DNA from 2 places in the Pseudomonas sp. FW507-12TSA genome. Region 1 is predicted to be linked to the other one. Evidence: predicted binding sites of a transcription regulator. Region 1 holds the regulator's gene; the other holds the start of a gene.
The links. The regulator sigma-54, encoded in region 1, starts transcription at its own class of promoters, with help from an activator protein. The targets are predictions, from matches to a motif close to ANTGGCATNNANNTTGCTNT.
Positions count from the first base shown of each region.

Region 2: the regulator sigma-54 is predicted to act here: its motif matches at 1,638-1,657, upstream of flgB (flagellar basal body rod protein FlgB).

Region 1 is NZ_JBYSWT010000014.1:91,461-94,866, reverse strand. Features, by position in the region: gene rapZ (RNase adapter RapZ) at 1-386, opposite strand, end outside; gene ptsN (PTS IIA-like nitrogen regulatory protein PtsN) at 389-853, opposite strand; gene hpf (ribosome hibernation-promoting factor, HPF/YfiA family) at 866-1,171, opposite strand; gene AC3WK8_RS15295 (RNA polymerase factor sigma-54) at 1,331-2,824, opposite strand; gene lptB (LPS export ABC transporter ATP-binding protein) at 3,007-3,406, opposite strand, start outside.
Region 2 is NZ_JBYSWT010000037.1:75,453-78,858, reverse strand. Features, by position in the region: gene flgD (flagellar hook assembly protein FlgD) at 1-724, opposite strand, end outside; gene flgC (flagellar basal body rod protein FlgC) at 740-1,183, opposite strand; gene flgB (flagellar basal body rod protein FlgB) at 1,187-1,594, opposite strand; gene cheR (protein-glutamate O-methyltransferase CheR) at 1,837-2,664, opposite strand; gene AC3WK8_RS27710 (chemotaxis protein CheV) at 2,708-3,406, opposite strand, start outside.

The DNA of each region.
Region 1 (3,406 bases):
CCCAGTAGTTGGGTCTCGTCATGGATGGCCTCGGCCAGCGAGCGGTTGGCGCTGCTCAAGGGATGGCGCCGGCGGGTTTCCGAGAAGCGCTTGAGCAGGGTTTCCTCGTCGGCGTCCAGGTACAGCACATCGCACTGGATGTGCCGGCTGCGAACCTCTTCCAGCAGCTCCGGAAACCGCGACAGGTGGCTTGGCAGGTTGCGGGCGTCGATGGACACCGCCACCAGCGGTTGCGCCAATTCGGTATGGATCAACGCGCGTTCGGCCAGCTCGGGCAGCAGGCCGGCTGGCAGGTTGTCGATGCAGTAGTAGCCGTGGTCCTCCAGAACATCGAGGGCGGTGCTTTTACCTGAGCCGGAACGGCCGCTGACGATGATCAAACGCATGGTTACCGACCGTTCTGTTCGTCCAGCACGACCTGGTACAAGGCTTCGTTGCTGGTGGCGCTGCGCAGCCGCTCACGAACTTCCTTGCGATCGAGCATGCTGGCGATCTGCCGGAGCAGTTCCAGGTGCGCATCGGTGGCGGCCTCCGGGACCAGCAGTACGAACAGCAGGTCCACGGGAGCGCCGTCGATGGCATCGAAGTCGATCGGAGCGTCCAGGTGCATCAGCGCGCTGATGGGGGACTCGCAGCCTTTGAGGCGGCAGTGGGGAATAGCGATGCCGTTGCCGAACCCGGTGGAGCCGAGTTTCTCGCGGGCGATCAGGCTCTCGAATACGTCCTGCATCTCCAGATCAGGCACTTCACGGCTGATCAGGTTGGCAATTTGTTCGAGGGCGCGTTTTTTACTGCCGCCCGGCACGTTCACCAGGGAACGGCCGGGGGTCAGGATGCTTTCAAGTCGGATCATGGGAGGGGAGTATCAGCGACCCGTGCCTTGGAGAAGGTGGAGTTGCTTTTCCTTATGCTTTTTCAGTTGGCGGTCAAGCTTGTCCGTGAGCAGGTCGATTGCGGCATACATATCGTCATGTTCTGCATTGGCGACGACCTCCCCACCGTGGATGTGCAGGGTCGCCTCGATTTTCTGCTTCAGCTTCTCGACGGCCATGGTGACCTGCACATTGGTGATCTTGTCGAAATGGCGTTCCAGTCGGTCGAGCTTCTCGCCGATGTAGACGCGCAGAGGTTCAGTCACTTCGAGTTGGTGTCCACTGATGTTGACTTGCATACAGCTTCTCCTTCGTTGCCAGTGCATAACGCGGCAGGCCGTTTTGCCTGCCACCTAGACTGTGTCTGAAACCAGCCTGCACATCGATCGGGCTACCTTGCCCGGTCATCGCTCGGCGGGTTTCAAGCACACTCCGAAACGCTGTGGCCAGCCCGGCGGCTACATCAACCGCTTGCGTTCGCTGGAAGGCGCGATCCCAAGGGATTCGCGGTACTTGGCGACGGTCCGGCGGGCTACCTGGATACCTTGTGCCTCCAGTAAACCAGCGATCTTGCTGTCACTCAACGGCTTTTTCTGATTTTCCGCAGCCACCAGTTTCTTGATGATCGCGCGGATCGCCGTGGACGAGCATTCACCGCCTTCGGAGGTGCTGACGTGGCTCGAGAAAAAGTATTTCAGCTCATATATGCCCCGTGGGGTATGCATGAATTTCTGCGTGGTCACCCGGGAAATCGTCGACTCGTGCATGCCTACCGCTTCGGCGATGTCGTGCAGGACCAGGGGCTTCATCGCTTCGTCGCCGTACTCGAGGAATCCACGTTGGTGCTCGACGATCTGGGTGGCGACCTTCATCAGGGTTTCATTGCGGCTCTGCAGGCTCTTGATGAACCAGCGGGCCTCCTGCAACTGGTTGCGCATGAAGGTGTTGTCCGCACTGGTATCGGCGCGGCGCACGAACCCGGCGTACTGGGCGTTGACCCGCAGGCGTGGCACGGATTCCTGGTTCAGCTCCACCAGCCAGCGTTCGTTGTCCTTGCGCACGATGACGTCAGGAACCACGTACTCGGCTTCGCTGGACTCGATCTGCGAACCCGGGCGCGGGTTGAGGCTCTGGACCAGTTCGATGACCTGGCGCAGCTCGTCTTCCTTGAGCTTCATGCGGCGCATCAGTTGGCTGTAGTCGCGGCTGCCCAGCAGGTCGATGTAGTCGTTGACCAGGCGCTGGGCCTCGGCCAGCCAAGGGGTTTTCGCCGGCAACTGGCGCAGTTGCAGCAGCAGGCATTCGCCCAGGCTGCGGGCGCCGATGCCGGCCGGCTCGAATTGCTGGATGCGGTGCAACACAGCCTCGACCTCATCCAGCTCGATATCCAGCTCGGGGTCGAAGGCTTCGAGAATCTCTTCCAGGGTTTCGTCCAGGTAGCCCTGGTTGTTGATGCAGTCGATCAGGGTCACTGCGATCAGGCGGTCGGTGTCCGACATCGGGGCCAGGTTCAGCTGCCAGAGCAGGTGGCTCTGCAGGCTTTCACCAGCCGAGGTGCGGGTGGTGAAGTCCCACTCGTCATCATCGCTGCTGGGCAGGCTGCTGGCGCTGGTCTGGTACACATCTTCCCAGGCGGTATCCACCGGTAGCTCGTTGGGGATACGTTCGTTCCATTCACCGTCCTCGAGGCTGTCCACCGTCTGGGTGGTTTCCTGGTAGGAGGGTTCCTGGATCTCGGTGTTGGGTTTGGACTCGGTGTTGTCGGCCAGGGGGTCGCTGTTGTCGAAGTCGTCGCCGTCTTCCTGGCGTTCGAGCATCGGGTTGGACTCCAGGGCTTCCTGGATTTCCTGTTGCAGGTCCAGGGTCGACAGTTGGAGCAGGCGGATGGCCTGTTGCAGCTGCGGTGTCATCGTCAGCTGCTGGCCCATTCTCAGGACTAGCGATGGTTTCATGGCAGGGGCTTAACACCTTAATTGCCGGCGCACATGCGCCATCCACTACAGGGCGCCGGAGCGCCAAACATAAGCAAATTATATGCCTGAAACTGAAGTGTTTGCCTAGAGCGCTGTAACAATAAAGTTTGTGGGGTTTTATCGTTCCCAGCGCCCAGGCAATGGGTCCTGCACCTCAGCCCTTACAGGCGGAACTCATGGCCCAGGTAGACTTCCTTGACCAGTTCGTTGGCCAGGATGGTCTGGGAGTCGCCTTCGGCTATCAGTTGTCCGTCGTTGACGATATAGGCGGTCTCACAGATGTCCAGGGTTTCGCGGACGTTGTGGTCGGTGATCAGCACGCCGATCCCCTTGGCCTTGAGGTGATGGATGATCTGCTTGATGTCGCCGACCGAGATCGGGTCCACGCCTGCGAAAGGTTCGTCCAGCAGGATGAACTTGGGGGCGGTGGCCAGGGCCCGGGCAATTTCCACGCGGCGGCGTTCACCACCGGACAGGCTCATGCCGAGGTTGTCGCGGATGTGGTTGATGTGGAACTCCTGCAGCAGGCTTTCCAGCTCCTGGCGACGGCCGGCCTTGTCC
Region 2 (3,406 bases), on a different contig from region 1:
TACCAATAGTTTGTACTTTGGACAGCCCGATCGGGCTGCCCATGCCTGCCAGGTTCAGCATCAGCTCACCGCCGGTCTGGCTGATGGTGACGCTGTTGACCGTGGCCGGCAGGTAAGTGATCAGGGAAGTACCCTTGCCATCGATGGTGGTACTGGCCTTGAAGGTGTAGTTGCCCGGCGGGGCCTTGGTGCCGTCGGCCTTGGTGCCATCCCAGACGAAGCTGGCGTTGCCAGCCTTCTGGCTGCCCATGTCGATGGTCTTGACGGTGTTGCCGTCCTTGTCGGTGATGGCCACGGTGACCGAGCTCACGCTGGTCGGAACGGTCACCGACCCGGTCATGCTCTTGCTGGTGTCGACCTGGGTGGTGCCGCTCTGGACGATCACCGAGCGCCCGACGAGGGACGAAGCCTGCAAGGCCTGGGACGATTTGTAGTTGCCCGTGATGGAGTTCACCGACGTATTGAGCGTGGTGATCCCTTCCAGGGTCGAGAACTGCGCCAACTGGGCCACGAACGCACTGTTGTCCTGGGGATCCAGCGGGTTCTGGTTATTCAGCTGGGTCACCAGCAGCTTGAGGAATGCATCCTTGCCCAGGGACTGCTTGCCGGTGGTGCTGTTGGTTGCCGCAGCGAGGCCATCAGCACTGGTGGTCGTGGTCTTTTTCGACGAATTTGCCAGCACATCCTTGAGGGATGGCGCTGTAGTGGTATCAGTAACGCTCATCGGATTCGCCCCTTATCACTGACCGAGGGTCAGGACCTTCTGCATCATGGTTTTGGCGGTATTCATCATTTCAGCGTTGGTCTGGAACGAACGGCTGGCGGAAATCATGTCGGCCATCTCTTCCACCACATTGACGTTGGGGTAGTAGACATAGCCCTTGGCATCGGCTGCCGGATGATTGGGCTCGTAGCGCGCCTCGAGGTTGCTCTGGTCCTCGACCACGCCCAACACTTGTACGCCCTGCCCGGCAGCGTCCTGACTCTGGAACAGCGAACCACGATCACCGCCCTGGGCGTTCTGGAACATGGTGGCGAACACCGGATGCCGGGCGCGGTAGGTCTGGTCGATGCTCGACGACACGCTCTCGGCGTTGGCGATGTTACTGGCGACGGTGTTCAGACGGGTGGTCTGGGCGCTCATGCCACTACCGGCAATATTGAAAACACTGGCGAGGGACATGGATTACTCTCCGCGCAGGGCTGCCACCAGCCCTTTGAATTTGCTGTTGAGCAGCGTGAAGCTGGCCTGGAATTCCACCGCGTTCTGCGCATAGTTCGACTGCTCGAGCTGGGCGTCCACGGTGTTCTGGTCGATCGAAGGTTGCATTGGCGTGCGATATTGCAGCGACTCGTCGCCAGCGCTCACGCCTTGCGCTTCAATATGCCGGTTATTGGTCAGGTTCAGGCCGAACGTCCCCTTGTTGATCTTTTCGCTCTGCTCGGCGAGCACGGCGGAAAAGTCCAGGTCCCGAGCCTTGTAGTTCGGGGTGTCGGCGTTGGAGATGTTGTTGGCCAATACTTCGGCCCGCTTGGCGCGAAAGCCCAGAGCCTGTTCGTGAATACCGAGCGCTTTATCGAAGCTGATGCTCATGTCGGGAAACCTTTGGGTGACCTGATTTTACGTTGATTTGAAACTAGCAATCCGCGTGCCAACCTTGAAAACCCCGTAAATCAAGGCCCTCGCGATAACGGCAAGGCGGCAAATGCCAGAAAAGCGGCAATGGTTTTCCGCGCAGCGCCGGCAAAGCGGCAATCACCCTGCCATCTCGGCATAAATGACGAACATGAAAAAGGAGGCCCGAGGGCCTCCTTTGGCATAGCGATCAATCCAGGTTACTTGGCCTGGTAGATGATTCCCGGGTTGCACTGGACCATCTGGTAATGATCCGGCAAGCCGTTGAGCGCCTCGGACGCCCCCAGGAACAGGTAACCGCCCGGTTTCAGGGTGCTGTGGATGCGCATCAGGATGTCCTTCTTCACTTCCGCCGAGAAGTAGATCAGGACGTTGCGGCAGAACACGATGTCGAACTTGCCCAGGCTGGCATAGCTGTCCAGCAGGTTGAACGAGCGGAACTCAACGCGGTTCTTGATCGGCGACTTGACCACCCAGCGCCCCGGCCCCTTGGGGTCGAAATAACGCTGCAGACGATCGGCTGACAGGCCGCGACCAATGGCCAGGCTGTCGTATTCACCGGTCTTGCAGTTGTTGAGCATGGTCCCGGACAGATCGGTTGCGACGATCTGCGCGCCCATCTTCAACTGGCCCATGTTGGTACGCTCGAACTCGTCGATGGACATCGACAACGAGTAAGGCTCCTGTCCCGAGGAACAAGCCGCGGACCAGATCCGCAAGCGCTGGTTGGGATTGGCCTTGATCGCCTCGGGAAGCACTTTGTTCTTCAACACCTCGAATGGGTAGGTGTCGCGGAACCACAAGGTCTCGTTGGTCGTCATGGCATCCACTACCATCTCGCGCAAACCGCCGCGTGGCTGGGTCTGGATCCGCTGAACCAGCTCGCCCAAGGTTTTTATACCTTGCTGCTCCATCAGTTTGTTGAGACGGCTCGAGACCAGATATTGCTTGTTTTCCCCGAGCAAAATACCACAGGCTTTTTCCAGGAAGACCCGGAACTGTTCAAAATCCAAATTACCCGTAGACAATGCTGCCGCCTCTTAGATCTAGGTCCACCAAGGGCCACTGCCCTCAGCTGTGGTCTGCTGCTTTGATCCGGTCGACTACCCGGGAAGCCAGGTCATCAGGGCGGAACTTGGCAAGGAAGTCATCGGCACCGACCTTCTTCACCATCGCCTGATTGAACACCCCTGACAACGAAGTATGCAGGATGATGTGCAGCTTTTGCATGCGTGGATCGTTACGTATCTCGGCCGTTAGGGTGTAGCCGTCCATTTCAGGCATCTCGATGTCGGAAATCATCATGAGGAATTCCTCTTCCGGCTTCTTGCCTTCGTCGACCAGCTTGCGCAGGTAGTCCAGCGCCTGCCGACCGTCGTTCAACGCCACCACTTCCACGCCCACTGTCTGCAGGCAGCGAGTGACCTGCTTGCGCGCCACCGACGAATCGTCGACGGTCAGCACCCGCAGGGAAATGGCCTTGTGCTGGGTCTCGACATCCACCACGCCTGCCGAGATCGATTCGGAAGTTGGCGCGACTTCCGCCAGGATCTTCTCCACATCGATGATTTCGACCAGCTGGTTATCCACCCGGGTCACTGCCGTGAGGTAGTGATCGCGCCCGGTGCCCTTGGGTGGCGGATGGATCTCTTCCCAGTTCATGTTGACGATGCGTTCCACCGAGCGCACCAGGAATCCCTGGGTCTTGGTGTTGTACTCAGTGATGATGACGAACGGATTGCTCTGATCCTGCAACCCGCCAGACCCAGT